Regions from separate parts of the Mesorhizobium sp. M0119 genome, predicted to be linked through region 3. Evidence: predicted binding sites of a transcription regulator. Region 3 holds the regulator's gene; each other region holds the start of a gene.
What was found. The regulator LexA, encoded in region 3, represses DNA repair genes until DNA is damaged. The targets are predictions, from matches to a motif close to TGTTCNNNNTGTGTTCNG.
Positions count from the first base shown of each region.

Region 1: dinB (DNA polymerase IV) is a predicted target of LexA. The motif match lies at 3,914-3,931, and genes of this name have one in related genera.
Region 2: NKJ40_RS23595 (YifB family Mg chelatase-like AAA ATPase) is a predicted target of LexA. The motif match lies at 4,198-4,215, and genes of this name have one in related genera.
Region 4: uvrA (excinuclease ABC subunit UvrA) is a predicted target of LexA. The motif match lies at 5,177-5,194, and genes of this name have one in related genera.

Region 1 is NZ_JAMYTU010000027.1:42,847-50,284, forward strand. It holds gene NKJ40_RS22415 (GcrA cell cycle regulator) at 1-524, opposite strand, end outside; gene NKJ40_RS22420 (hypothetical protein) at 594-992, opposite strand; gene NKJ40_RS22425 (XRE family transcriptional regulator) at 1,076-1,771, shown strand; gene NKJ40_RS22430 (hypothetical protein) at 1,826-2,122, opposite strand; gene NKJ40_RS22435 (hypothetical protein) at 2,312-2,674, shown strand; gene NKJ40_RS22440 (GNAT family N-acetyltransferase) at 2,746-3,204, shown strand; gene ybiA (riboflavin biosynthesis intermediates N-glycosidase) at 3,305-3,853, shown strand; gene dinB (DNA polymerase IV) at 3,984-5,225, shown strand; gene NKJ40_RS22455 (FAD-dependent oxidoreductase) at 5,274-6,794, opposite strand; gene NKJ40_RS22460 (hypothetical protein) at 6,998-7,201, opposite strand; gene NKJ40_RS22465 (sulfite oxidase) at 7,430-7,438, shown strand, end outside.
Region 2 is NZ_JAMYTU010000031.1:3,529-10,966, forward strand. It holds gene NKJ40_RS23585 (malate synthase G) at 1-1,315, shown strand, start outside; gene NKJ40_RS23590 (hypothetical protein) at 1,437-2,531, shown strand; gene NKJ40_RS23595 (YifB family Mg chelatase-like AAA ATPase) at 2,573-4,105, opposite strand; gene NKJ40_RS23600 (cupin domain-containing protein) at 4,438-4,818, shown strand; gene gshB (glutathione synthase) at 4,829-5,773, opposite strand; gene NKJ40_RS23610 (GtrA family protein) at 5,995-6,369, opposite strand; gene NKJ40_RS23615 (glycosyltransferase) at 6,377-7,384, opposite strand.
Region 3 is NZ_JAMYTU010000009.1:152,266-159,703, forward strand. It holds gene trpD (anthranilate phosphoribosyltransferase) at 1-391, shown strand, start outside; gene trpC (indole-3-glycerol phosphate synthase TrpC) at 396-1,208, shown strand; gene moaC (cyclic pyranopterin monophosphate synthase MoaC) at 1,211-1,717, shown strand; gene NKJ40_RS11915 (molybdopterin molybdotransferase MoeA) at 1,717-2,922, shown strand; gene NKJ40_RS11920 (hormone-sensitive lipase) at 2,930-3,760, opposite strand; gene kynU (kynureninase) at 3,858-5,105, opposite strand; gene lexA (transcriptional repressor LexA) at 5,554-6,288, shown strand; gene NKJ40_RS11935 (ComEC/Rec2 family competence protein) at 6,282-7,438, opposite strand, start outside.
Region 4 is NZ_JAMYTU010000011.1:97,327-104,764, forward strand. It holds gene NKJ40_RS13375 (hypothetical protein) at 146-346, shown strand; gene NKJ40_RS13380 (DUF72 domain-containing protein) at 393-1,199, opposite strand; gene NKJ40_RS13385 (GNAT family N-acetyltransferase) at 1,228-1,698, opposite strand; gene NKJ40_RS13390 (DUF302 domain-containing protein) at 1,695-2,105, opposite strand; gene uvrA (excinuclease ABC subunit UvrA) at 2,105-5,026, opposite strand; gene NKJ40_RS13400 (hypothetical protein) at 5,726-6,019, opposite strand; gene NKJ40_RS13405 (ATP-dependent Clp protease proteolytic subunit) at 6,113-6,718, opposite strand; gene NKJ40_RS13410 (SRPBCC family protein) at 6,745-7,269, opposite strand; gene NKJ40_RS13415 (ArsR/SmtB family transcription factor) at 7,266-7,438, opposite strand, start outside.

The sequences.
Region 1 (7,438 bases), on a different contig from region 3:
CAGCCGGGGGCGTCGTTTTCCGCATCCTCCTGCAGCGTCGTGTCGAGCGGCGCGCGGCAGCGCTCGAACAGGCAATCGATGAAGCGCATGGCAACGAAATGCGGCTGGCGGCCGCCGGCGGCGATCGGGCGCGGCGCCGGCATTTCGAGCGGCGCGCCATCGGCCCCGGTGATCCGAGCAGGACCCGGCTGCCAGGCCGGCGGCGCCAGCCTGGCCGACAGCCTTGCCAGGCGGCAGCGTGGCTCGGCTTTCGGAGCCGCCTCCGCTTGACCTGCGGTGCTTGATGGCTCAGGCGCCGAATTTCCGAGCCGGCCGCCCGACCGTCCGCCACACCAGCCCTTGGATCTGGCAAGACCGATGGCGCGCAGACGGGCGGTGCGATGGACGATGCCGATGATGGCCGCGCGTGAGACCGGGCTACCACGCTGCGCACCGAGCCTGGTGGCGATCTTCGCGGCCGACAGTCCGCTCATCAGCCAGTTCTCGATTTGTTCCAGTTCCGAGGCGGAATAGCGGGCGGCCATGATGTTTCATTCCCTGCAAAGATGGTTGTGTGCGGCGCCGGCTTCGCCGGCCTCAGGCCCGAAAGCCGGTCAGCCTTCGCGTGGTCTGCTGCGATCGAGCTTCATCTCGGCCGCCTGCCTTGTTGCGCCGGACACTGTCTTGCCCGTCCGCTTGTCGAAGGCGATGACCGTGCCGTCTTCGGTGCGGATGCAGGAAACCGCGGCATCCGCATTGCCGGCCGGCAGGTAATTCGTGGCCGGAGCCGTGAGGGGAACGGCTCCGGCCGTTCCGGCCGCTTGGGCTGCCGGATCCGAGGCGCGAGCCTCGGGCATCGTCCCGGCTGGGGAGGAGGACAGCCGCGACGAAGGGGAAAGGGTTGGCACATGCATGGCCTTGGCGATCGTTTGCGGTACCGCCTCCAGGCGAGCGCTGCCGGCGCGCTGAAGAGCGGATTCGATGACCGATTGCTGGTGAAGCGACTTGTGCATGCCCACATAAGAGCATAACTCAAACCGTAAATGCAAGCGATTCTTGCATAGACGAAATCGAATCTTATGCCTCAGATGGAGCCATGGCGAAAACTGCACTGTCGATCAAGGTCGGAACGGCGATCCGCCGGGCGCGCAAGCAGCGCGGCCTGGTGATGCGCCACATTGCCGAGCACAACGACACCGACGTCGCTGCCGTCGGCAATTGGGAGACCGGGCGCAACCTGCCCAAGACCGAGAACCTTTTGAAGACCGCCGCTTTCCTGCGCGTCGACCCGGTGGCGCTCGGCAAGGGCGAGGTCGTCTTCCTCGAAGATGCCGGACCGGTCGCCGATGCCGAGATCGTCACCGATCCCGGCCCCCTGCCCGCCGGGCCGATGGACATCCAGCTTCTCGGCACCGCCGTCGGCGGCGACGATGGCGACTTCACCTTCAACGGCCAGCCGGCCGGCTATGTCCAGCGGCCGCCGGGGATCCGGCATCTGCGCAATGTGTTTGCGCTGCACGTGCTGAGCGATTCGATGGTGCCGCGCTACGAGCCCGGCGAGATGATCTATTGCGGCGGCCGCGAAGCGCTGCCCGGCGACCATGTGGTGATCGAGACGCTGCCCGAAGAGAACGAGCAAAACGGCAAGGCCTTCATCAAGAAGCTGGTCAAGCGCACCGCCGCCGAGTTGATCGTCGAACAGTACAACCCGCCGAAGACGCTGACCTTCAACCGCTACGCCATCAAGAACGTCTTCCGCGTCATCCCGCTCAAGGAATTGCTGGGGTATTGAGGCTTGTTGCCTTCTCCCCTTGCGGGAGAAGGGAAGAGCACCACGCCCGCCCCCTCAAGCCCGCCTCGACTGCTCCAGCTCTCGACCGTTGAGCAGGCGCGCCTCGGCGCGGGTCCGTTGCCGGTCGTCGATGAAGGCGGCCTGGATGGAGACCGCGGCGCCCGGCAGGCCGTCGGCCCGGCAGGCCTTGCAGATCAGGCGCCCCGAAAGTGCGGCCAGCGGTGTCTCCGGCATCACCCCATGCCGCTTGAGCTCGGCCGGCTTCCACCACCTGTTGCGTCCGCAGTCGATGCACTCGACGGCAATCGAGACAACATCGGCGATCGTCGCTTCCTTGCCTGCCAATGCCATGGCCATCCCCATCGTTGTTCCTGCTTTGTTCGCATCATTATCGGTTTTCCAAGCGGAGTCGAGTCGGTTCCGCTTACACCAACATGAAAGTTTCGCTTGTTCGATTATTTGAGTTATGCTTATATCTGGTGCGGACTGGAATCGGCGCGAGCAACAGAACCGCAGCCGGCCGGCAGCAAGGGAATGACGATGGACCCAGCCCAGTTCGCCCATGCCTGCGGCTATAGCGGCGACAGCCCGGCTATGCTTGCCGCTTTCGCGGCCATCCGCCAGCACGGCATCCGCAAGGCACGCCAGGGTCATCGCCAGCGCAAGGCGGCGATTGATCAGATGAAGCCGAGCCGCGCTCTGTTCCTGGCGGCGATCCGCCCGGCACAGTCAGCCGAGGAAGCACTCGATGACGCCGCCCGCTTCCTGTCGATGTTCCGCAACATGCCGCGCTGGCGGCAGGAAAGGCGCGCCGCAGACCTCGCCCGCGCCAGGCAACAACACCTCTTCGCCCGCTTCTTCCGCCGCTACGGTCATCGTCTCTGGGCGCTCGAGGCCGCCTGAAGACGCGCGCCTCCCTTGCAAGGCAAAACGGATATTGCGATCGCCAACACTGCGCCGTATGTCTCCGCGCGATGAGCGAGATCGAATTCCGTCGTGCCCAGGCGCCTGACCTGCCGGCGATCGTTGCAATGCTTGCCGACGATGTGCTCGGCGCAGACCGGGAAGACCCGTCCACGCCGCTTGCGCCATCCTATCTCGATGCTTTCAGCGCAATCGATGCCGATCCCAACCAGTTGCTGGCCGTCGCCGTCGACGCCGGGCAAGTGGTCGGAACGCTGCAGCTCAGCTTCCTTCCAGGCATTTCGAGGAAAGGCACCTGGCGCGGCCAGATCGAAGGCGTTCGCATCGCCCGGCAATGGCGGTCCCGCGGGGTCGGCAAGCTGATGATCGAATGGGCGATTGAAACGTGCCGTTCGCGCAATTGCAGCTTCGTCCAGCTCACCACGGACAAAGGTCGACGGGAGGCGCACGCTTTTTACGAGCGCCTCGGTTTCACCGCCAGTCATCTCGGCTACAAGATGGCGCTGTAGATCAGCATTTCATCGCATTCAGCGCCGACCGCTCATCTTCGCTACCCCACTCTGGATGGAGCATTGACAAGCCGACCTTTCGCCCTGCTCCATCCGCTCGATGATTTACGACCGAACCTGGCTTGAAAAAACCTTTCGCGCAAAGCCCCGGCAGAAGTTCCTGTTCTTCTGGGGCCATCAGCCGTCCAAGGACGGCCGCATAACCACGTCGTGCTTCAGCCAGTGGTGGCATGCGCCCTTTACCGTCGATGGTCTGAGCTATCCGACTGCCGAACACTGGATGATGGCCGAGAAGGCACGCCTGTTCGGTGATGCTCAGACGGCAACACAAATCCTCGAGGCGGCGAGCCCCAAGCAGGCAAAGCAACTTGGCCGCCAGGTGAGCGGCTTCGATGGCACCAAATGGGATGCCGACAAATATCGCATCGTCACCGAAGGGAGCTTTCAGAAGTTCCGCCAGAACGCGGCGCTGCGCGAATATCTGCTGTCGACGCATGACCGGGTGCTGGTCGAGGCGAGCCCCATCGACCGGGTGTGGGGCAACGGCCTTGCGGCGGATGACGAGAGGGCGGTGAACCCGCTGCTGTGGCGCGGCGAGAACCTGTTGGGATTCGCGCTGATGCAGGCCCGCGATCGGCTGCGCGGCTGAACATTGCCGCCCTCTCGTCATCTGCGGCAGCCTCCGCGCTGCTTGACAATCCGCCGGCAATGTTCTCTTTATGTTCTCATCACAACTCGAGACAATGCGGCGTTCGAACCGCCGCGGGCGAACGGGCCGGATGGAAGCCAACATCCTCCACGCGGATCTGGATGCCTTCTATGCCTCGGTCGAACAATTGCTCGACCCGGCCTTGCGCGGCAAGCCGATTGCCGTCGGCGGCGGGGTAGTGCTTGCCGCATCCTATGAAGCCAAGGCGTTCGGCGTGCGCGGCGGCATGCCGGGACGGCGAGCGCGGGAACTCTGCCCGCAACTCATTTTCGTCGGCGGCCATTTCAAGGACTATCAGCGGCTGGGCGATGCGGCCATCAAGGTGCTCGGCGATTTCACGCCGGTGGTCGAGCGGATTTCCATTGACGAGGCCTTTGCCGACGTCGCCGGCTGCACCCATCTGTTCGGCTCGCCGGCCGAGATCGCCAGCAAGATCCGCCGCCGCGTGCGGGCCGAGCTCGGCTTGCCGATCTCGGTCGGCGTAGCCCGCACCAAGCATCTGGCCAAGATCGCCTCACAGGTCGCAAAGCCCGACGGGCTGGTGGTGGTCGATCCGCGCCACGAGCTGGAGTTCCTGCACCACCTGCCGGTCGAGCTGATGTGGGGCGTCGGCCCGGTCACCAGGGAGCGGCTGGCCGGCATCGGCGTCAACACCATCGGCGAGCTGGCGAAGACCAACAGTGGCGCGCTGGAGCGCCTGCTCGGGCCGGCGGCCGGAGAAAAACTCAACGCGCTGGCGTGGAACCGCGATCCGCGCAAGCTCGAGACGCAGCGCCGCGCGCGATCGGCCGGCGCGCAATCGGCGCTTGGCCGAAAACCGGCCGACGAGGACGTCTTCGTACCCGCTTTGCTGCATCTGGCCGACAGGGTCGCCACGAGGTTGCGGGCGAAATCCCGGCCCGGCCGCACCGTCACGGTTCGCGTCCGCTTTGCCGATTTGCGATCGGTGACGCGCTCGATCACGCTCGACCAGCCGATATCGGCAACCGCCATGCTGGCCGAGATCGCCGAGGCGCTGGTGCGCAAGGTGCTTATCGATCATCCGCACGAAAAGACCATCTCGCTGCTGGCGATCGCCGTATCGCATCTGGAGCAGCATGCCGGCCTGCAACTGGAACTGCCGCTCGGGCTCGACGACGACCGCCGCCGCCCCGGCACCAGGAAGGGCGCGGCGCGCTGGACCGCCGACCGCGCCATCGACAAGATCCGCGACCGCTTCGGCTGGGAGGCGGTCGGCTACGCCTCGGTCGCGCTCGGACTACAGCGGTCGGTTCCCGATGCCTTTCGCGAACTGGCCGAAAAGGAGTTGTGAGCCGGCCTGGCCGGGGCGAAAGTCTGGCGATACTGATGTCGAAAAAGACTATCCGACAGAACCTAGGGGCGATACGGCCGGCCCGTTCAAGGCCGTGCCGTCGACGGCAAAATGCGAGCCGTGGCAGGGGCAGTCCCAGCAGCGTTCCAACGAGTTCCAATGGACATGGCAGCCGACATGGGTACATGAGGCCGAGCATTTGTAGAGCGTGCCGTCCTCATCGCGGAAAGCCGCCACTTTGGTAAGTCCCTCGCGGACGATAGCGCCCTCTCCCGGCCGCAGCTTGTCGGCGGAATCGATTTCACCAGGCGCGACATACTCGGCAAAACTCCTGATCGCTGTCGCATTCTCCGCCAGATAGTCGCCGATCGCGCGTGCCGTCCTGCGGGAGGGTTCGTAAAGTTCCCGCCAGGGGCTTTCCCCCTTCAGGATCAGGTCGGAAATCAGTTGGCCGGCAACAACCCCATGGGTGATGCCCTGACCGGAATCGCCTGTGACCACGAAGACATGCCGGTTGCCGGGATTGCGGCCGATGAAGCCGGCATAGTCGACGGTCTCCATTACCTGCCCGGACCATCGATTGGCTTCAGCGCCGATATCGGGCACCAACCTTTTGGTCCAGGCCGCCAGGGCCGCGAAGCGGTCGTCGGCATCGTCGGCCTGCCCTGTTTTATGGTCTTCACCACCGACGATCAGAAAGTCGGTTTTGCCTTCACCAGGCTGCAGGCGAACGTAGTGATAGGGATCCAGCGTGTCCCAATAGAGTGCATCCGGCAAAACGTTGCGCGCGATCTCGTACGCCATCGCGTAGGTCCGATACGGCGCTTGCTTGGTATGGAGCGCGACCCGATCGTTGATCGGCGAGTTGGTGGCAACAACGGCCGATCTGGCAGACACGGCAAAGCCCGAGACCGTGCTTACGCGCACGCCGCCGTCGGTCTCCTCGACCTTGTCGACGATGGTCTCAGCATAAAGCGCGCCGCCGCGCGCGCGAATGGCGGCAGCCAGCCCGCGGAGATATTTGAGCGGGTGAAATGTCGCCTGATTGGCGTAGCGAAGGACGGGCGCATCCGAAAATCCTGCAAGCGGCACGCCGACGATTTTCTCGACGTCGACTCCGATTTTCAGAGCGGCGTCCAGTTCGCGCTCGATGACGGATTCCTTTCTGCCTGACGCCGGAAACAGAAAGCCGTCGAGGCGGCGGAAATCACACGCGATACCCTCTGCGTCCTGGATCGATTGGATACGGTCGATAGCGGCCGACTGGCTTCGGTAGTAAATCCGCGCCAGTTCCTCGCCGCGCAATTTGATCAGTTCCGAAAAATAGTCGTCGCAGATCGATGACAGATGCGCGGTGGTGCGTGCCGTCATGCCGCTTCCGATCCGGCCGCGATCGAGCACTGCCACCCTTTGCCCGGCGCCGGCCAGTTCGTACGCCACCGACAGTCCGGCAATTCCAGACCCGACGACCACGACATCGACCTGTTCACTCCGCTCGAGCGGAACGGTATCAGGCGCGACTTCGGTTGCCGCCCAAAGCGATACAGTCCTTTCATCGCTGACATTCATTGGCGGAGCCCTTCATACCCGACATTCGGATAAACGGACGCCAAGATTCAAAGTTCCTCGACGCCTGAGTGCCTGCGTAAGCTTGACGTCACCGCCGGTCCGCCCCGACGCGTTGTGAGCCGGCCTGGCTGGGGCGGTGCGATGCACTTTGCGTCAGGAGGGATCGTTTCCTGCAAAAGCGACATTCGAGGCGGCCCTGGTCGTCAGGCCAAAAGCGTTGCGCTGCCCCAGGCGATCAGGGCGATGCCGGCCGCCCGGCCAACCCACGGGCCGGCAGGAAACACCGGTTCGACCATAACCCACGAAGGTCCGGAAATGACCCCAGAAGCGGGCGTTCCGGCAGCGATCCGAGCAGCAACGATTTGGCAGGACCGGAAATCGGCATGGAATGCTGCAATGATCATCATGTCCCGTCCAAGTTGTGGACACTTTCTTCTCAAAGGCGCACTCTTGGCATGCGAAACGCGAGCCAGAGTTTCGTCCAACGCTTCACATGCCTGACTTGCGTCGGTGATTGTCTGACCTATCCGGATACTTCCGAATGGGCAGACCTCACATTGTGTCGCCTATCCGTGATCAGGCTACGACCGAAGGCACGTTGCAGCCCGTTCCGGATCAACTGGGAGGTAAACAACATGCCTGAT
Region 2 (7,438 bases), on a different contig from region 3:
CGGCCTGATGAAGGGCGACCTGGCCGAGGAGATCACCAAGGCCGGCAAGAGCTTTGTCCGGATGCTAAACCCCGACCGCACCTATACCGCGCCCGATGGCGGCACGCTGACCTTGCCCGGCCACTCGCTGATGCTGGTCAGGAATGTCGGCCACCTCATGACCAATCCGGCGATATCAGACCGCGACGGCAACGAGGTGCCGGAAGGCATCATGGATGCGGCGCTGACGGCGCTGATCGCGCTGCACGATATCGGCCCGAAGGGGCGGCGCGCCAATTCTCGCGCCGGCTCGATGTATATCGTAAAGCCCAAGATGCACGGGCCCGACGAAGTCGCCTTCGCCGTCGAGATTTTCGACCGCGTCGAGGCGCTGCTCGGCATGGCCAAAAACACCATCAAGATGGGCATCATGGACGAGGAGCGGCGCACCACCATCAACCTCAAGGAGGCGATCCGCGCCGCCAGGGACCGCGTCGTCTTCATCAACACCGGCTTCCTCGATCGCACCGGCGACGAGATCCACACCTCGATGGAAGCCGGCCCGATGATCCGCAAGGGCGACATGAAGCAGGCCGCCTGGATTGCCGCCTACGAAGCCTGGAACGTCGACATCGGCCTGGAATGCGGATTGGCCGGCCATGCTCAGATCGGCAAGGGCATGTGGGCGATGCCCGACCTGATGGCGGCAATGCTCAACGAGAAAATCGCGCACCCCAAGGCCGGCGCCAACACCGCCTGGGTGCCGTCGCCGACGGCGGCAACCCTGCACGCCACGCACTACCACAAGGTCGACGTCCACGCCGTGCAGCAGGCGCTGAAAAGCCGGCCCAAGGCCAGGCTCGACGATATCCTGTCGGTGCCGGTAGCAAGGCGGCCGAACTGGTCGCCTGAAGACATCCAGAAGGAACTCGACAACAACGCGCAGGGCATTCTGGGCTACGTCGTGCGCTGGATCGACCAGGGCGTCGGCTGCTCCAAGGTGCCCGACATCCACGATGTCGGCCTGATGGAGGACCGCGCCACGCTGCGCATCTCCTCGCAGCACATCGCCAACTGGCTGCACCACGGCGTCTGCACGCCCGAGCAGGTGATTGAGACGATGAAGCGCATGGCGGCGATCGTCGACCGCCAGAACCAAGGCGATCCGTTCTACCGGCCGATGGCGCCGGATTTCGACAACTCCATCGCCTTCCTCGCCGCCTGTGACCTCGTCTTCAAAGGCCGCGTCCAGCCCAACGGCTACACCGAGCCGGTGCTGCACGCGCGGCGGCTGGAATTGAAGGCGAAGCAGAGCGGGCGGGATAAAACCCTATGACAGTCTGGCTATGAACGGTTGCTGATCCTCAGGCATTAAATATTTGTACAATGTACTGTAGGGTGGGTGAGCGTGACTGGATACTGCCACGACAACGTGCGACGAATTTCTCAGGGGCCAAATGAGCAACAACAGGTCTGAACAAAACGTCAGAAAATTCTTTGTATCGATAATAGTCATTTGGGAAGCATTGCTATTCAATTCGCTGCCGACCCAGGCTGCAGAAGAGGTGCCGTTAGCTGTTCCTCTGATAAAATTGGAGTACCCGGGAAATCCACCCAATATCCGGATGTTGTATGTTAAGGTGCTTTCCCTCGGTAACCGAAAAGTAAATCAACCGCTATTACTGGATACCGGGTCCAGTGGCATGACGATCGACTGTGCTTCTGTGCTTCCAAAGAGGCTGTGTTCTGTCGAAGGAATAAAAATTACGAAGGATTTGGAACTAGATGGGATAACCGTTACCACCCAAAAAGCCGTCATGAATTACGGAACCTACGATGAGTACGGAAATGTTGCGTTGGCCCGGGTGACTTTCGGTTCCCGAGGCTCTTCCGTCTCCACCGAGGCATCCATCCCCTTCCTTGTTCGCTATAAGGAGGTCAGACGCAGCACAGGTGAAATTGTCGGTGGCCGGCTCTGGCCAAAAGGGATTTTTGGCATTTCCCCTATTGGAGGCGGTGGACCAAATCAAATGCTGAAATCCCCAATGGATGCTGTGAGTCCCAGAAATGGCTTGCGAAAGGGGTATTATCTTTCTCCGATAGGAACCGATTGGAGAGCTTGCACGAACGAGGAGGCGAATTGCCCGGCAGTTAAGGCACTTCACATTGGGATATCGGACAGCGTGAAAAGCGGGTTCAATATGGATAAATGGAAAACCGCTAGCGATCGCTATAATTTCCCAACCATAGGTTCATGTATACTATTGAAAGAAAAAACAACCTGCCGGCCGACACTTTACGACACGGGAAATTCGACAATCGTAATAGCGGATAACCCGCCAAAAGATTCAAGTGGATCCATGGATATCGGTACTAGAGTGGCGGTAAAAATCGCGATGCTAGGGGAGTGGAAATTCGACACGTCATACGGATCCGAGTTGGAATTCTCTCCAACTATCGGCCACAACATCATTGGCATACGATATTTTGAAACGAATAGTTTACTAGTTGACTTTGAAGCGAAAGAGATCGGAATCCGCATCGGGAATTGACCAGAACTCTTCATCGTGTTCGGCCACAGGACGGGACGCTCCTACGCCGCCTGCGCCATCCGCTCCGAGCTCATGCGGTAGGAAATCGCTTCGGCCAGATGGATGCGGCCGACCGTCTCGCTGGCCTCGAGATCGGCCAGCGTCCGCGCCACCTTCAAGACGCGGTGATAGGCTCGTGCGGAAAAGCCGAGCTTTTCGCTGGCATCCCTGAGCAGCGACAGGCCGGCGGCATCGGGCATGGCGATCTCCTCGATGACGGAGGGCGAGCAATGCGCGTTGGTGGTGGCGGAGGTCGCGCCGAGCCGTTCGAAACGCTCACGCTGGATCGTCCGCGCCCGTGCTACGCGAAGTGCCACGGCTGCACTCTTCTCCGCCCGGTCCGGCCGGATCAAATCGCTGGCCGAGACCGCCGGCACCTCGATCCTGAGATCGATGCGATCGAGCAGCGGGCCGGAAATGCGCGCCTGGTAGTCGGTGCGGCAGCGGTCGCCGCGCAGGCAGCGATAGCCCGGCTCGCCGGCCATGCCGCAACGGCACGGGTTCATCGCCGCGACCAGCTGAATGCGTGCCGGATAGGTGACGCGGTGGTTGGCGCGCGCGATCATGCAGTCGCCGGTCTCCAGCGGCTGGCGCAGCGCATCGAGCGCCTGCGGCGAGAATTCGGGAAATTCGTCGAGGAACAGCACGCCGTGATGGGCAAGCGAGGCCTCGCCCGGCCGCACGCGCAACCCGCCGCCGACCATCGCCGCCATCGAGGCAGAATGGTGCGGCGCGCGAAACGGCCGCCGGTCTGTCAGTTTTCCTTCGCCGAGCTCGCCGGCCACCGACGCGATCATCGAGACTTCGAGCAATTCCCTGGGCGCAAGCGGCGGCAGGATCGACGGCAGCCGCTGCGCCAGCATCGACTTTCCCGATCCCGGCGGACCGACCATCAGAAGATTGTGGCCGCCGGCTGCCGCCACCTCCAGCGCCCGCTTGGCGGTCTCCTGGCCCTTGATGTCGGCAAGGTCGGGCAGGTCGCGCGCCGAAGCATGGATGCCGGCTTCCGGCCGTGACAGAACCTGCGTGCCGCGAAAATGATTGGCGATGGCAATCAGGCTGCGCGGCGCCAATATGTCGAAATCCTTGCCGGCCCACGCCGCTTCCGGCCCGCAGGCGAACGGGCAGATCAGGCCCTTGCCTTCGGCATTGGCGCCGATCGCCGCCGGCAGAGCGCCGGCCACCGCGGCAATGGTGCCGTCGAGCGATAATTCGCCAAGCACGACATAGCCGGCCAGCATGTCGCCCGGAATGGCGCCCAGCGCCGCCATCAACCCGAGGGCGATCGGCAGATCGTAATGGCTGCCTTCCTTGGGCAGGTCGGCGGGCGCCAGGTTGACGGTGACCTTCTTCGACGGCATCGACAGGCCGGATGCATGAAGTGCTGCCTGCACCCGCTCGCGGCTTTCGGCTACAGCCTTGTCGGCCAGGCCGACGATGTGCATGTTGACCTTGCCCGGCGCGATCATCACCTGCACGTCGACCGGCACGGCCTCGATGCCCTGGAAAGCAACCGTGCGAACCCGCGCCACCATGTCTTCACCCCGGATGCAGGCTTTGCCCCAAGCCTTTGCGATCATGCCGCGAACGGCGTCACCGGAGACAACCACAGATTTCCGGCGAAGGCAAGAACATTTGGGGAACGGGTGTTCGTGAAAGCAATGACCTCGGCCTGACAATGCAGGCGACCGCAGCGAGGGCCGGGCTCGCCGCGAAGGGTGCGCGCCAAACAAGCAGCTCCGCACGAAAGGAGCGGGCGCATGTATTTTAGCAATCGCTTATAATCGAGCGCCAAATGAGGTATAAACCCGATAGCGGTTCCGGCGATCGCAACGTCAGGCTCCGCGTCGAATACAGGGAGGTTGACATGGCTGATAGTGCAATGAACGTCACGAAGTTTGCTTCCAAGTCTCACAACACACCGGATGAAGTTCGAGCGCCCGATAAGACACGCGTCGAAGTGGTGCGGCTCCCCGGGTTTACTCTCGGGCGGCTCAATATGGAACCGGGATGGAAATGGTCCGAGTGTGTGAAGCCGGTCGTCAAGACGGACAGCTGTCAGGTGTCGCATGTCGGCTACGTCGTATCCGGAGCCATCACCGTCAGAATGAATGACGGGACGCAGAAAACTTTCGAGCAAGGCACGTCCTACACAATTCCGCCCGGCCACGACGCCTGGGTGGAAGGCAATGAACGCTTTGTATGCATCGAAGTCATGAGCGCCGAGCAATACGCCAAACCAGCGTAGGCAACGGGATCTATTTTCTCCGCTTGTCCTCCACCGCATCCCAGAACAGGCTGGCGATGTCGGCGCCCCCAAAACGCTGCACTTCGCGTATGCCGGTCGGTGAGGTCACGTTGATCTCGGTCATGTAGTCGCCGATGACGTCGATGCCGACAAGGATGAAGCCGCGCTCCTTCAGCGAGGGGCCGATGCGGGCGCAGATCTCGCGTTCGCGCTCCGTCAGCTCGGTCTTTTCGGCGCGGCCGCCGACATGCATGTTCGAGCGCGAATCATGCTCGGCCGGCACGCGGTTGATGGCGCCGACCGGCTCGCCGTCGATCAGGATGATGCGCTTGTCGCCGGCCCGCACCTCCTTGAGGTAGCGCTGCACGATGAACGGTTCGCGGAACATCTGACCGAACATTTCGAGCAGCGAGGCGAGGTTGCGGTCGGCCTCGTGCAGGTGGAAGATGCCGGCTCCGCCATTGCCGTAGAGCGGCTTGACGATGATATCGCCGAACTCCTTGCGAAAGGCGGCGACCTCGAGCGGGTCCTTGGTGATCAGCGTGTCCGGCATCAGGTCGGGAAATTCGGTGACGAAGATCTTTTCCGGGCTGTTGCGCACCCAGGCCGGGTCGTTGATCACCAGCGTCTTCGGATGGATGCGCTCGAGGATATGCGTGGTGGTGATGTAGTTCATATCGAAGGGCGGATCCTGACGCAAAAGGATGACGTCCATCTCCGATAGGTCGGTGCGGACTTCTTCGCCCAGCGAATAATGATTGCCCTTCTCGTCGCGGACCTGCATCGCCTCGATGCGGGCAAACACCTTGCCGTCGCGCAGCGACAGCCGGTCGGGCGTGTAGTGGAACAGCTGGTGCCCGCGCCGCTGCGCTTCCAGCGACAGCGCAAACGACGTGTCGCCGACAATCGACACGGTGGAGATGTGGTCCATCTGGACGGCGACTTTCAGGGGCATGGGTGCTCTCCGGCGCACTTGGAGCGACGTGCGTCCACCTGGACGCACATACGCTCCAAACACTTTTGAATCCATGCATCGCACTGCCCGAAAATCGATTCCGATTTTTCGGGCCGATGCATCGACGACAGCGATATAAGGAAATCGGCGGCTTCTGCCAATCGGCCAAGGTCATGATGAGGCTGCGCTTCGCTTGGCGCAGACCCCAATGCGATGTGCCTTCAGCGATCGAAGACCAGCTTGGAATAGCCGAGGAAGGACAGCGCCATGGCAATCAGCGAGGCGACCGCAAGGGCAATGAGCGGCGACATCATCGGCAGCGCGAACAGCATGGCGCAATAGACGAGATAATTGACGACGCTGGTGGCAATGCCGACGCCGCCGTAGCGTGCGCCCTCTTGCGCGACGCCGCGGCTGGAAGGCGAGAAGGTCAGATGGCGGTTGATCAGCCAGGTGACGGACAGGGCAAAACCGATCGAAATGATGCGGGCCACGAAAGGTCCGACCGGCGCTATCGTCAGCACCAGCCAAAGCGCCGCCGCGTCGGCGACGAAGCCGATGCCGCCGGCGACAATGAAGCGGGCAAGGCGTCCCATTTAGGCTCTAAGCCGCCCGCGGGGTCTTGCGCGGTCCGGCCTTCAAAGTCGCGAGCGCACTTGCGCGTTCGCGTTCGACGCGGCCGGAAGGCATCGACAGATAGAAGATGCGCTTCTGCTCGGCCCGGCCGCGCGACACCGAATCGAGGATTACCCCGGTCACTGCCGCCAGCATCGACAGCAGCAGCAGCCCGACCGACAGCACCCAGGTCGGCATGCGCGGCACAAGCCCGGTTTCGGCGAACTCGATCAGCACCGGCGCCATCAGAAACAGGCTTGATGCCAGGAAGAACACCGAAAAAGCGCCGAAGAAACGCAGCGGCTGCGTCTCTTTCATCAGCATGGCGAACATCCACAGGATCTTCGCGCCGTCGCGAAAGGTCGACAGCTTCGACGAGGAGCCTTCCGGCCGGCGGCCATAGTCGAGCCCGATCTCGCTGACCGGCAATTTGAGCTGCGAGGCGTGCACCGACATTTCGGTCTCGATCTCGAAACCGCCGGAAACGGCGGGAAAACTCTTGACGAAGCGCCTGGTGAAGGCGCGGTAGCCGGAGAAGATATCGGTAAAGTCCGAGCCGAACAGCCGCTTGTAGAGGCTGTTGAAGATGCGGTTGCCGAAGGCGTGGCCTGTCCTGCCGGCATCGTCGGCGACCCCGCGCCTCGTGCCCACCACCATGTCGGAGCGCTCGGTCAGCAGCGTGTTGATCAGTTGCGGCGCGTCCTCCGGCGCATAGGTGCCGTCGCCGTCGGCCATCAGGTAGATGTCGGCCTCGATGTCGGCGAACATGCGGCGCACGACATTGCCTTTGCCCTGGCGCGGCTCGCGCACCACGATAGCGCCGGCGGCGCGGGCTCGGAGCGCCGTCAGGTCGCGCGAATTGTTGTCGTAAACATAGATCGCGGCGGAAGGCAGCGTTTCACGAAAACGCCGCACCACTTCGCCGATCGTCAGCTCCTCATTGTAGCAAGGCAGCAGCACGGCGATGCTCGGCTCATGGCGCACTTCTTGTGGCATTTTCGTCTCCGGATGCCCTGTGAGGCCCCTGACCGCTCAAACGCCGGCCTCGCT
Region 3 (7,438 bases):
GTTGAAGGAGCTTGGTGCCGACCATGCCTGGGTCGTCCATGGCGACGGCTATGACGAGATCACCACCACCGGCGAGACGCAGGTCGCCGAATTGGCCGGCGGCGAGATACGCAGCTTTACGCTGACCCCTGAAGCAGTCGGGCTGACGCGTCACACCAAGGACGAGTTGCGCGGCGGCGACGCCGCCCACAATGCCCAGGCAATGCGCGACATGCTCGGCGGCGCCGCCGGCGCCTTTCGCGATACGGTGCTGATGAATGCCGGCGCCGGGCTGGTGGTGGCCGGCAAGGCGACGACACTTGCCGACGGCATGGTGACGGCAACGCAGGCCATCGACAGCGGCCGCGCGCTAAAAGTGCTCGACAGGCTGGTCGAGATTTCGAACGGTTAAAACTATGTCCGACATCCTGCGCAAGATCGAGGCTTACAAGCGCGACGAGATCGCGGCGGCCAAAGCGCAAGTGCCGTTTGCCGAGATCAAGGCACGGGCGACGGATGCCGACGCGCCGCGCGGCTTTCTTTCCGCCCTTGAGGCAAAGCGCAAATCCGGCAGGTTCGCGCTGATTGCCGAAATCAAGAAGGCTAGCCCGTCCAAAGGCCTGATCCGCGCCGATTTCGATCCGCCGGCGCTGGCCAGGGCCTATGCGAAAGGCGGTGCCGCCTGCCTTTCGGTGCTGACCGACGCGCCCTCCTTCCAGGGGGCGCCCGCGTTCCTCAGCAATGCGCGCGCCGCCGTCGAATTGCCTGCCTTGCGCAAGGATTTCCTGTTCGACCCCTATCAGGTCTACGAGGCCAGGGCCTGGGGCGCCGATGCCATCCTGATCATCATGGCCAGCGTCGACGACGCGTTGGCAAGAGAACTCGAAGCGACAGCTTTCGGGCTGGGCATGGACGCGCTGGTCGAAGTGCATGACGAGGCGGAAATGGAACGTGCGCTGCGGCTGTCATCGCGGCTGATCGGCATCAACAACCGCAATCTCCGGACCTTCGAAACCAGCCTCGAGACCTCGGAACGGCTGGTCGCGATGGTGCCGGCCGACCGCCTTCTGGTCAGCGAAAGCGGTATCTTTTCGCATGACGATTGCCGCCGGCTGGAGCGGAGCGGCATCGCCACTTTCCTCGTCGGCGAGAGCCTGATGCGTCAACAGGACGTGGCCGTGGCAACCCACCTGCTTTTGACGGGCAAGGCGCCGGCAGAGGCGATCTGACGATGGCTGCCGCCCTCACCCATCTTGGCGCGCAGGGCGAAGCCAATATGGTCGATGTCGGCGACAAGGCTGAGACGGTGCGCACGGCAGTCGCCGAGGGCTTCGTATCGATGCGGCCCGAGACGCTGGACATGATCCTCGCCGGCAACGCCAAGAAGGGCGACGTGCTGGGCACCGCGCGCATTGCCGGCATCATGGCGGCCAAGAAGACGCATGAACTGATCCCGCTCTGCCATCCGCTGCTGCTGACCAAGATATCTGTCAATATCGAGCCGGACGCCGCGCTGCCCGGCCTGAAAGTGACGGCATTGACCCGCGTCACCGGCAAGACCGGCGTTGAGATGGAGGCTCTTAGCGCCGTCTCGGTCGCTTGCCTGACCATCTACGACATGGCCAAGGCGGTCGACCGCGCCATGGTCATCTCCGGCATCAGGCTGGTTGAAAAGACCGGCGGCAAATCCGGCGACTACAAGATCACCGGAGACGGGGCCACCGAGGCAGGCCGATAATGGCGCTAGTCCCAGTTGCCGAGGCGCTCGAGCGTCTGCTGGACGGCGCAGCAGCGCTGCCGGGCGAACGCGTCGCACTGCTGGATGCCGCCGACCGCGTGCTGGCGGAGCCGGTTGTGGCGCTCCGCACCCAGCCGCCGTTCAACGCCTCCGCCATGGACGGCTATGCCGTGCGGGCGGCCGACATCGCGTCCGTACCGGCAAGGCTTTCGGTGATCGGCATGGCGCCGGCCGGACGCGGCTTTGCCGGAACGGTGCAGCAGCGGCAGGCCGTGCGCATCTTTACCGGCGCGCCGCTTCCCGAAGGCGCCGACACCGTCGTCATCCAGGAGAACGTCCGCGATCTCGGTGGCGGCAGCGTCGAAGTGACGGAACCGACGGTGCAGGGGCGCAACATCCGCCGCCTCGGGCTCGATTTCGCCAAGAGCGATGTCCTGCTGCCCAAAGGCCGCCTGCTCGATCCGGCGGCCTTGTCGCTGGCGGCGTCGGCCAACCACCCCGAGGTCCGCGTGGTCAAACGGCCGCTGGTCGCCATCATCGCCACCGGCGACGAATTGCTGCCGCCGGGCAGCGATCTTGGCCCCGACCAGATCATCTCCTCCAACGCCTATGGTGTCGCCGCTGCCGCACAGTCGGTCGGTGCGCGCGCGCTCGACCTTGGCATCGCGCCGGACCGCAGGGAGGCGATCGCTGCGCTGGTTGAAAAGGCCGTGAAGGCTGGCGCGAACGTCATCGTCACGCTGGGCGGTGCCTCGGTCGGTGACCACGACTTCGTCCATGACGTGCTGACCGGGCAAGGCGTGACGCTCGATTTCTGGAAGATCGCCATGCGGCCGGGCAAGCCGCTGATGTTCGGGCGGCTGGGCGACATTCGCTGCATCGGCCTGCCCGGCAATCCGGTGGCGAGTCTGGTCTGCACCCAGCTCTTCCTGAAGCCGCTGCTGGCGCGCCTCGGCGGTCGCGCCTTTCAGCAGGATATACGTCAGGCACGGCTCGGTGCTGCCATGCCGGCCAACGATCTCAGGCAAGATTATGTGCGGGCTGTTGTCACAGACGACGCCGGTACGCTCGTGGCGACGCCGTTCGGCATCCAGGACTCCTCGATGCTGAAAATGCTGGCCGATGCCAACGGGCTGATCGTCCGCGCGCCGTTCGCGCCTGCCGCGGCGGCGGGCTCCCCCTGCGGCGTGCTGATGCTACGCTGAACCTGCCTCACTCCCAGATCAAGGTCCGGGTCAGCGGATGGTCTGGATCGGCCAAACCGTCGATGATGTTGAAATGATGCCGGTCAGGCTCGACCACCGAGCTGGTCGCGGCACCCAGACCGATCCAGATATTGGCCAGCAACGCGCTCTGGCGCAGGAATTCGGCGCGCTCGCCGCCGCCGGCCCAGCAGGTCAGGCGGGCCTTGTCCATCGGGCGCAGCAGCACCGGGCTTTCGGCCTGCGCCTCGGCCTCATCGATCGCGATCGTCTCGTTCATGCCGGTGCGCATGATCGGGCGCAAATCGTGCACCCCCGAGATCGACACCACATGACGAACGCGCCGGACCACTTCGGGCGCCAGCGGCGTCGTCGCCGTAACCATCCGGCTAACAAGATGGCCGCCGGCCGAGTGTCCGGTCAGCATCAGCGGCCCTGCGACCATCGCCGCCGCCTTGCCGATCGCCGCGCCGACTTCCTTGACGATGCCGCCAATGCGTATCTGCGGACAGAGCGTGTAGGACGGCATCGCAACCGCATAGCCACGATCAACAGCGCCAGCGGCAAGATGCGACCAGAAACTCTTGTCGAAAGCCATCCAATAGCCGCCATGAACGAACACCACGAGTCCCTTGGGCTTGATGGCCGGCAGGAAAAGATCGAGCCGGTTGCGTGGGTTATCGCCATAGGCCATGTCGAGCTGCGCCCTGCCTTGCGTCGAAAGCACGTTGCGGAAAACCCGCGCGGGCTCGATCCAGGCCGCCGGCCAGCGATCGCTGCCGGCTATGTTGGCGCCGTTGGCATAGGCGTTGTCCCAATCGGCAATGTGACGTTCGAACACCCTGCGCCCTCCCTTGGCAATATGGCCTTGCAACGTAGCCGTAAGCATCGCGCGGCGCGTCGTCGCCAGCCTCACGATTCCAGCTCTCGCATCAATCTCAAGTGACAGCCGCCTTGATGGCGAAGCGCGCATCCTTCCACGCACCGGTGCGCAGGATGTCCTCAAGCACTTCGACGGCCTGCCAGACATCGGCATAGCCGACATAGAGCGGGGTGAAGCCGAAGCGCATGGTGGATGGCGCGCGAAAATCGCCGATCACGCCACGTTCAATCAGCGCGCGCATGATCTGGTAGCCATGCTCGTGCATGAATGAAATCTGGCTGCCGCGTTTTTCCCCGTCGCGCGTGCTTTCGAGCGTGAGCCCGTAAGCGCCGCACCTTGCATCAACAAGCTCGATGAACAGATCGGCCAGCGCGATGCTCTTCTTGCGCACCGCCGTCATGTCGACATCGTTCCAGATGTCGAGCGCGCCTTTCAGCGTCCGCATCGACAGGATCGGCTGGGTGCCACACAGAAACCGGCGGATGCCGGTGCCGGCCGCATAGCCTGGCTCGAAGGCGAAGGGCCGTGCATGGCCCCACCAGCCGGTGAGCGGCTGCTGGATGTCGGCAAGATGCCGCTCAGCCGCATAGATGAAGGCAGGTGCACCCGGTCCGCCATTCAGATATTTGTAGGTGCAGCCAACGGCAAAATCGGCGTTTGCCTTGTCGAGCTCGACTGGCATCGCACCGGCGGTGTGGCAGAGATCCCAGACGATCATCGCCCCGGCCTCCTGGGCCCTGCGCGTCAGCCCCGGCATGTCGCGCAGTTCGCCCGACTTGTAGTTGACGTGGTTCACCAGCACCACGGCAGTGCGTTCGTCGATCAGCTCTTCGATGGTCGGCGCGTCGACCCCCGAGAGGCGCAGCAGCGTATCTTTTCGCGTCGAAACCACACCTTCAGCCATGTAAAGGTCTGCCGGAAAACTATCGCCCTCGGCGACGATGACCCGCCGCTGCGGCCGCATGGCCATGGCGGCGTGCAGCAGCTTGTAGATGTTGACCGACGTCGTGTCGCAGACCACCGTCTGGCCGGTCGCGGCACCGATCAGGCGCCCGAGCTGGTCGCCAAGTTCAAGCGGCATGTTGAACCAGCCGGCCGTGTTCCATGCGCGGATGAGATCATGCGACCATTCTTCGGTCGCGGCCTTGCGCAATTCATCGAAAGCGGCACGCGAAGGAGCCCCTAGCGAATTGCCGTCGAGATAGATCACTCCTTGCGGCAACACAAAGCGGTCACGCATCGCGCGCAGCGGATCTGCGGCATCCATCGCCTTTATGGCCGCGAGATCGGGAATTCCTGTCATGATTTGCCTGCTTCCCCAAAGATTCGACGCAACGCCGGACACGCATCGACTGTTCTTCCATTACCGGATAGCGCGCAGCAAGGCTCCACCAGCGAGAGGCAGCCTGACCAGGCGGTGGAAACCAGGAGTTAACCCGAGGTTGGCGTTTTGAGTTCGTTTCGTTCACGGTGCTTTGACCAAACCACACAGTCGATACGGGTTCACTTCCGTGCCCTTTGCCGACCGACGGCGGATGCCAGTGGCGCATTCTAGGAAGCCAGAAGGGCGCAAACGACAGCAGAATCAAGGCGATGAGGCTCGCGGCGGGTGAAAATGCGGCATTCCGGTAAGGGCGTGGTTTGTTTCCCGAGCCTTAACGCATTCATTAAACTTTAAACAGTTGCGGAACACAACTGGAACAGATAGTGTTTGTTCTGGGTTTGTTTTTCTGATTCTGTTGGGGGTCGCTATGCTGACACGCAAACAACACGAACTGCTTATGTTCATCCACGAAAGGTTGAAGGAAAGCGGTATCCCGCCTTCCTTCGACGAGATGAAGGAAGCGCTCGACCTGGCTTCCAAATCCGGAATCCACCGGCTGATTACAGCGCTGGAGGAGCGCGGCTTCATTCGCCGTTTGCCCAACCGGGCCCGTGCGCTGGAGGTGCTGCGCCTGCCTGACTCGATCGCCCCCGGCCTCAATGCGGCACGCAAGTTCTCGCCGAGTGTCATCCAGGGCAGTCTTGGGCAAGGCGCCCCTCGGCAGGGCAAGCCGACATCATCGCGCGTCCCTGCAGCCGGCAATGACGACGATGTCGTCGCCGCCGTTTCGATTCCGGTGATGGGCCGCATCGCCGCTGGTGTGCCGATCGACGCCATCCAGCACCAGACGCATTCGATTTCGGTGCCGCCGGATATGATCATGGGCGGCGAGCATTATGCGCTCGAGGTCAAAGGCGATTCGATGATCGAGGCGGGCATTTTCGACGGCGACACGGTGATCATCCGCAATGCCGATACGGCGAGCCCCGGTGAGATCGTGGTGGCACTGGTCGACGAGGAAGAAGCGACGCTGAAGCGGTTCCGCCGCAAGGGCGCTTCGATCGCCCTGGAAGCCGCCAATCCGGCCTACGAGACGCGCATCTTCGGACCAGACAGGGTCAAGGTGCAAGGCAAGCTCGTCGGACTGATCCGCCGCTACTGAGCTCCGCCCTTGGCGCCGGCTTTTGGCTTGTCGGTCCTGCGGTATGGCGGCAGGCCCCGCGCCGCGCGTGAAAATCTCCGCTGCATGTGCCAGGGCCGGTATGATTTTTCGACGGCGAAACGGATTTCGGCGCGTGTTGCCGCTTGTGGATCGAAATAGACGGCCGCACTTCCCGCGCGCGCTAGTTGCCGTTTGGTGACGACGAGGACCAGCCGGTCATAGTAGCAGGGATTATGGGCGGTGGCGTCGTCGATGACGATCAAGCTGGCAAAGGCGCAGGCTGGCCGTGCAGTATCGCGGTCCTTGGCTTGCGCGATGATCGCGCCGGATGGATGCCTGGCAAGGCAGAGGCCGTCCGTGCAAATGAACGGCATGCCCGGCGGTAGGTCGGCCGGATCGGCAATGTCGAATTGCGGATCGTTCTTTCCAGGTGTTTCCGGCGCGACGATAGCCTCTGATGTGAGCGCGCGTTTCCAGTTGTCGATGGTGAACTCATTCGGGCGTGCCCGGTTGACCGCAAGTTCACCGCTGCCGATCGGCAGCGCGACCAGCCGTGCGTCCTCCGAGATCAATACGTCGGGTACACGCGTCTGCGTTGTCGTTAGCAAGCCGGCGAGCGCAAAAGGAAGTGCCGCGAGCCGCAACCAGGTCGTCGCCATGCTGGCAATGACGAGGGCGATCGTCACCAGAAGGACGGATCTCAGCGAAATCAGCCCGACCGCATCGATCGGCGAGCGCTCGGAGATCCACCCGGACAGGGCGATCATCGCCGTCAGCCCCTTGCCCATCACGTAGAGGAAAGGCCCATCCGCGCCGAACGGCATCGCCAGCGCACTGAGGACGGCGAAGGGCATGACGACCAGTGAGACGATGGGCATGATGGCCAGATTGGCGAACAGGCTGAGCGGCGCCACGCGCTGGAAATGCCATATGGCGAAAAGCGCCGTGGCGCTCCCTGCAATGATCGAGGTCATCGCCAGGCCGCCCATGCCCAGCAGGACCTTTCGAGTGGCAAAGCGTAGCGGCGACCGCCGGGGCGGCGGGGTGGTGGCCCTGCCGGCGAGGTAATCGGACCAGCCTGCATAGGCGCCGACAAGGGCCGCCGTCGCGGCGAAGGACATCTGGAAGCTCGGACCGACCACCTCGTGCG
Region 4 (7,438 bases), on a different contig from region 3:
TGAGTCGGCCGCTTTCCGTACCAGTTCCAACTTGGCAGATCAGGGGAAGGCGCGGGCCGCGTCGGCATGCTTGCGCGCAAGCCGCTCCCTTCCAGCGATCTGTTGTCGTCCAACATTTCGGGTGCTTGGGAGCTAGGGCCAGTCGATGGAGCGCTATGTCGAGGACTACCAGAAACGACGGCTCACGGAGCGGGTCGACATCCTAACAGCCATCAACATTCTGAAATCGCAGGGGTATGACCACGACGAACTCATCGCGGAGATCACAAAGGTCTTCTATGTCGATCTCGATGCTTTCAACGAGATCGTCAGGGTTGATCGGCGTTCGGACGAGCGCGCCGCATAGCCGGTAGTTGAGGACCCGGCCAGGCAGACCACCGACAGCGGGGGCGTCAGCCTGCGACCCGCTTCATCAGCGCGATGGCGCCGAATGGAGCGCGGACCTTGCCCTCGGTGATGAAGTAGACGAACACGTCGCGTGGCTTGACCGGCGCGTCGGTTGAAGGATCGGCACGCGGCAGGTCGGCCGGCACCTTGCCTTCCGCCCAGGTTTTTGCGCGCGCCGCCCATTCATCGAGCGCCTTGGGCGTGTAACAATCGGGATTGTGGTCGCTGCCGGTCTGCAGCCGCGCATAGATGAAATCGCCGGTGACGTCGGCAATCCCTGGATATTTGGCGTGGTCGGCATAGACGATCGCGACCTTGTGCTTTCGCGCCAAGGCTGCGAACTCCGGCACGACGAAGCTGTCGTTGCGCACCTCGACTGCGTGGCGCAGCGCAACGCCGTCCTGCTTTTCCGGCAACAGCTTCAGGAAGGCCTCGAAGTCGTCCGGGTCGAATTTCTTGGTCGGCGCGAATTGCCACAGGATCGGCCCGAGCTTGTCGCCAAGTGCCGCGACGCCCGACCCGAGAAAGCGCATTATCGATTCGCCTGCCTCGCCGAGCACGCGGCGGTTGGTGACGAAGCGGTTGCCCTTCAGCGAATAGACGAAACCATCCGGCGCTTCGTTCGCCCATTTGACGAAGGTCGGTTCCTTGAAGCTCGAATAATAGGTGCCGTTGACCTCGATAGTCGGCACCTGCCGGCTGGCATGATTCAGCTGCTTGGCCTTCGACAACTTGTCCGGGTAGAAGGACGTGTCCCACGGCTCGAAGGTCCAGCCCCCCATGCCGGCGCGGATTGTTCCTGATTGAGTCATGGTAGTCCTCCCGGTTTGCAGAAAAGGATCACGCGATGGCGGTCGTCTCGACGGCTTTCGCCATGTCGACGACCGTCCATCCTGGCCGATATGGATTGGGCCGGCGACCCGTTTCGCGAAAGCCGTACGCCTTATACAACGAAACGTTCCGTTCCATTCTGGCATTGGTGTAGAGTCGGATTTCAGGCAAGCTCCATAGGCGCGTCTGTTGCTCGGCCCAATCGAGCAGTCCGATGCCGAAACCCTTGCCCTGAGAGGCGGGCGCAACGGCGACGCTGAAGATCATTGTATGGTCCGCATGTCGTTCGAGAACGATCAGGCCAGCCGTCTGCCCGTCTTGCTCCGAAAGCCAGACCTCGCCGCGCTCGATGCGCGGCGCATAGTCTTCGGTAATCGGGATCGGCGGTGCTCCCAGCATCGCGGTGTAAGGCGCGTAGGCGTCGGTGGTGAGCGAGATCACCGTGGCGAGATCATCGGCCCGAGCGGCTCTCATGATCAAAACTGGCCCGCACCGCCAGCGGCCGCAATCACCTTGTCCATGCCGGCGGCGATCGCGGCGACGGCATTGCGGCTGGCGTCGCCCAAGCCGTGGCGATCAGCCATCCAGTGCGCGTCATTGTAGGAGAGCCAGACCTTGCCTTGCTCGTCCTCCCAAGCCAGTGCCTTGACCGGCAGATCGATGCCGGCAGGCTGCCGGTCCTGCATCAGTGGCGTACCGCCTTTCGGATTGCCGAAAATCAGGAGCTGGGTTGGACGCAGTGATGTTTCGACACTGCGCGCACCGGCGGCGTGGTCAATGCGGGCGAAGACCAGCAATCCTGCACGTTCCACAGTCTCGACCAGGCGATCGATGGTTTCGGCCACGCCGAAGCTGCTTTGGACCGTGATGAGACCGTTCTTTGCCATCACTCCGCCGCTTCGCGCTTGCCTCCGGGGCGCCGCTCCAGCAATTCCCTCAGGAACTGCCCGGTATAGCTGCGTTTTTCGCGGACGATGTCCTCCGGCGTGCCGGACGCCACCAACTCGCCGCCGCCGTCGCCGCCCTCGGGGCCGAGATCGAGCACCCAATCGGCGGTTTTTATCACCTCTAGATTGTGCTCGATGACGACGACCGTGTTGCCCTGGTCGACCAGCTCGTGCAGCACCTCAAGCAGCTTGGCGACGTCGTGGAAATGCAGGCCGGTGGTTGGCTCATCGAGAATGTAGAGCGTCTTGCCGGTCGCCTTGCGCGACAGTTCCTTGGCCAGCTTGATGCGCTGCGCCTCGCCGCCCGACAAAGTCGTTGCCTGCTGGCCAACATGGATGTAGCCGAGGCCGACCCGCTTCAGCGTCTCCAGCTTGTCGCGCACGCCGGGCACGGCGGCGAAGAAATCGACGCCTTCCTCGACCGTCATGTCGAGAACGTCGGCGATCGACTTGCCCTTGAACAGGACGTCCAGTGTCTCGCGGTTGTACCGCTTGCCGTGGCAGACGTCGCAGGTGACGTAGACGTCGGGCAGGAAGTGCATCTCGATCTTGATGACGCCGTCGCCCTGGCAGGCCTCGCAGCGGCCGCCCTTGACGTTGAACGAAAAGCGGCCCGGCTGGTAGCCGCGCGCCTTGGCCTCCGGCAGGCCGGCGAACCAGTCCCGGATCGGCGTGAAGGCGCCGGTATAGGTGGCAGGGTTGGAGCGCGGGGTGCGCCCGATCGGCGACTGGTCGATGTCGATGACCTTGTCGAGGAATTCCAACCCCTCGATGCGGTCGTGATCGGCCGGATGTTCACGCGAGCCCATGATGCGGCGTGACGCCGCCTTGAACAGGGTCTCGATCAGGAAGGTCGACTTGCCGCCGCCGGACACGCCGGTGACGGCGGTAAACGTGCCGAGCGGGATTTCGGCGGTGACGTTCTTCAGATTGTTGCCGCGCGCGCCGACGACCTTCAGCCGGCGGTTCTTCTTGGCCTCGCGCCGCACGGCCGGCGTCGCCACTTCGAGTTCGCCCGACAGGTATTTTCCGGTGATCGAAGCGGGCGTCGCCATGATCTGGTGCGGCGTGCCCTGGGCGATGATGTGGCCGCCATGGATGCCGGCTGCCGGGCCGATATCGACAACGTAGTCGGCATGCAGGATGGCGTCCTCGTCATGCTCGACGACGATCACTGTGTTGCCGATGTCGCGCAGATGCTTCAGCGTGTCGAGCAGGCGGGCATTGTCCCGCTGGTGCAGACCGATCGACGGCTCGTCCAGCACGTAAAGCACGCCGGTCAGGCCGGAGCCGATCTGCGAGGCAAGCCGGATGCGCTGGCTCTCGCCGCCCGACAGCGTGCCGGAGTTGCGCGACAGCGTCAGGTAGTCGAGCCCGACATCGTTGAGGAAGCGCAGCCGCTCGCGGATTTCCTTGAGCACGCGCACCGCGATCTCGTTCTGCTTGTCATTGAGCGAAGCAGGCAGGTCGGTGAACCACTGGTCGGCCTTGCGGATCGACAGCTCGGTGACCTCGCCAATGTGCTTGCCGGCGATCTTGACCGCGAGCGCCTCGGGCTTCAGCCGATAGCCGCGGCAGGCCGGGCAGGGCGTGGCCGACATGAAGCGCTCGATCTCCTCGCGCATCCAGGCGGATTCGGTTTCCTTCCAGCGGCGCTCGAGATTGGGGATGACGCCCTCGAAGGTTTTCGTCGTCTTGTAGGAGCGCAGGCCGTCATCGTAGTGGAAGGTGATTTCGCGCTCGCCGGTGCCGTGCAGCACGGCTTGCCTTGCCTCCTCGCTCAAATCCTTGAACTTGTCGCCGAGCTTGAAGCCATAGGCAACGCCCAGCGCTTCCAGCGTCTGCGCATAATAGGGCGAGGTCGACTTCGCCCACGGGCTTACGGCGCCAGCGCGCAGCGAAACATTCTCGTCGGGCACGACCAGGCTGGCATCGATGGCGCGCTGGCTGCCGAGCCCGTCGCAGGTTGGGCAGGCGCCGAACGGATTGTTGAAGGAGAACAGCCTGGGCTCGATCTCGGGAATGGTGAAACCGGACACCGGGCAGGCGAACTTTTCCGAGAACAGCATGCGTTCATGCGTCTCGTTCTTCGACTTGTTGACCGAATCCTCGCCGGTCTGGCTGGCGTCGAGCGGCTTGTCGGCAAATTCCGCTACCGCCAGTCCGTCGGCCAGCTTCAGCGCGGTCTCGATGGAATCGGCGAGCCGCGTCGCCAGATCGCCGCGCACGACGATGCGGTCGACGACAACGTCGATGTCATGCTTGTACTTCTTGTCCAGCGCCGGCACGTCGGCGATCTCGTAGAAGACGCCATCGACCTTGACGCGCTGAAAGCCCTTCTTCTGCAGCTCCAGCAATTCCTTGCGGTACTCGCCTTTGCGGCCGCGAACCATCGGCGCCAGAATGAACAACCGGGTGCCTTCCTCGACTGCAAGCACCCGGTCGACCATCTGCGAAACCGTCTGGCTCTCGATCGGCAGGCCGGTGGCCGGTGAATAGGGTACCCCGACGCGGGCGAACAAAAGCCGCATATAGTCGTAGATCTCGGTGACGGTGCCGACCGTCGAACGTGGGTTTTTCGAGGTGGTCTTCTGCTCGATGGAGATGGCTGGCGACAGGCCGTCGATCTGGTCGACGTCCGGCTTCTGCATCATTTCGAGGAATTGCCGTGCATAGGCCGAAAGGCTCTCGACATAGCGGCGCTGGCCCTCGGCGTAGATGGTGTCGAAGGCAAGCGACGACTTGCCCGACCCCGACAGGCCGGTCATGACGATCAGGCTGTCACGCGGCAGATCGAGATCGACATTCTTCAGATTGTGTTCGCGTGCCCCGCGAATGGAGAGATATTTATGGTCGGCCATCGCCGGTCGCCGCCTCAGAATCTGGAATTCATGGGATGGGCGGGTTTTCCCGACCACCCCCTATGTAGGTAAATTTCGCCGCCTTTTCGAGAGACGCCACAACTCTCGACCAAAGCGTTTAACCGTCTTTCGCGCGAACGGGCAAGCGGAAAGAACAAAGGCCGAACACGCTCCTGACAAAAGCTGCCCGTGCGGCCGGCTTCACAAAGCGTCTCGCGATCACATTTTTCGGTAATCGGCTATTCAAGGTTGACGTCCATGCGTCACGGGGGCAGACTCCAAACGTCAACGAAGCTGGCCGTCTTTCGATGGCCTCGCGGCCTGGGGCTAGCCTGCGAGACGCTGCGGGTTATGCGATGAGCGCTTCGACGACGACAGTCGCAACGAACAGAAGGAGAGCAGAGGCATGACTCCACCGGATAGTTCCTTGAGGCTCCACGTGTCGCTGGAGCCGCGGCAGGTATAAGTAGCCAGGTCAGGCGTTTAGCGCTACCTGCCAACGTTGATCTGCCGATCCCCACAACAATCAGAGACTGCTAGTCGGATCGTCGGCTGAACGCCGCGAAGCATCCGAAATAAAAAGCCGGCAGTACACTCCCGGCAATTTGGATTTTAGATCCAAGAAGCCCCGTCAGTTGCAAAAGCAATGGCGGGGCTGTTCGTTTGAAGCGCAATATTTGTGGTTCACACCAGGCGAACTTAGCGGCTGGAGGGCCTGATCCCGCCGGTAGCGACATCGATGGTGATGCTGCCGGAAATCCGAACATCGGTATCGCCGATCTTGAACGTACCGTTGCCGCTGCTTGGAACCGCGTCGTCGGGCTCGGGCTGCGGAGTTGGCTCGGCGATGCGATAGTCACTCGTCACACCGGGCAGGGCGCCCTTTTGCGAAGACGTCGAATTATCTTGGGCAAGTGCCATGCCCACCAGCATGTTCGTGCCCACAATGGCGGCAATGGCAAGGCATAGGCTGGATGAACGAATGGCGGTCATCACCTGACTATAGTGCGGCGATAGCGCCGAAGCCAGACCGGCGGCGCTGAGAGTTGCCGGCCCTCATATCGCTCAGTTCCGTTCGAAGGTGCTTCACGCGGCCTGCTTGCGAGTGTCGAAAACATGGTCGACGAGGCCCCAATCCTTGGCCTCCTGCGCAGTCATGAAAAAGTCGCGGTCGAGCGTGCGTTCCACTTCTTCGTAGGTGCGGCCGCAATGATGGGCGTAAAGATCGGTCATGCGCCGCTTGGTGCGAAGGATGCCCTCGGCATGGCGCTGGATGTCGGAGGCTTGGCCCTGGAAACCGCCGAGAGGCTGATGCAGCACGATGCTGGTGTTGGGTAGCGCGATACGCCGCCCTGGCGTGCCGGCCATCAAAAGAAACGAGGCCATCGAGGCGGCGAAACCCATACAAACGGTGGAGACCGGGCAACTGATATACTGCATCGTATCGTAGATGGCGAAACCGCTGGTCACCACGCCGCCCGGCGAGTTGATGTAGAGCGAGACCTCCTTGTCGGGATTGTCGGATTCCAGCGACAGAAGCTGGGCGCAGACCAGCGCCGAGGTGCCGTCATCGATCGGCCCGTTGATGAAGACGATGCGCTCGCGCAGCAGCCGCGAAAATATGTCGAAGGCGCGTTCACCGCGGCTCGACTGCTCGATCACCATCGGCACCAAATTGGCAAGGCCGCTCATCGTTTGTCTCCATTGACTGTTGTCGTTCAGGCCGCGCGCAGGAAGAGGCGCGGCGCGTTTGCGGCGATCTGCTTATGCTTGGGAGCGCGTGCTTCAAACGAAAGCCGGCAACCGGCACCTACCATCGCGATCTCCGGCATCGCTGCCCGAGCAAAACCATCATGGACGATGCGCAGATGCGTGCCGCCGGAAACGGTGCGGTCAAGCGTAAAGGTGACGATGCTGTCCACTGGGTTGTCGTTCTTTGGGCTGTCCAGGGGGTTGCCGGGCGGCACTTGCGTATCGCCGGGCGCCGCCCGCTCCCGCCAGGAATAGCGCAGCAGCCGTCCGGGATCCGCGTCGAGGATTTCGCACTCGATCGGCGCATTCGGCGCTTTAAAGGCAAAGCGGTTGCCGATTTCGGGCTTGATGTCGTTCGGCATCATCCAGGCCGCGAGCAGGTCCGGCACCGTCAGCGCCCGCCACACCTTTTCCGGCGGCTCGGGCAGCTCGCACTCGAACTCGATCTTGTCTGCCGCCATTTCCGCGCGTTCTTTGCCTCGGCTGGTCATTGGTCCATGTCCTTCAAAACCGTCTTGAGCCTTTCGATGCGCTCTGGCCAGAACGCGCGGTAGCGTTCGATCCAGCCGAGCAGCGGCGCAAGCCCCTTCGGATCGGCGCGGTAATAGGCGTTGCGGCCGGCCCGGCGCTCGACCACGAGGCCGGCGCCGCGCAGCACTG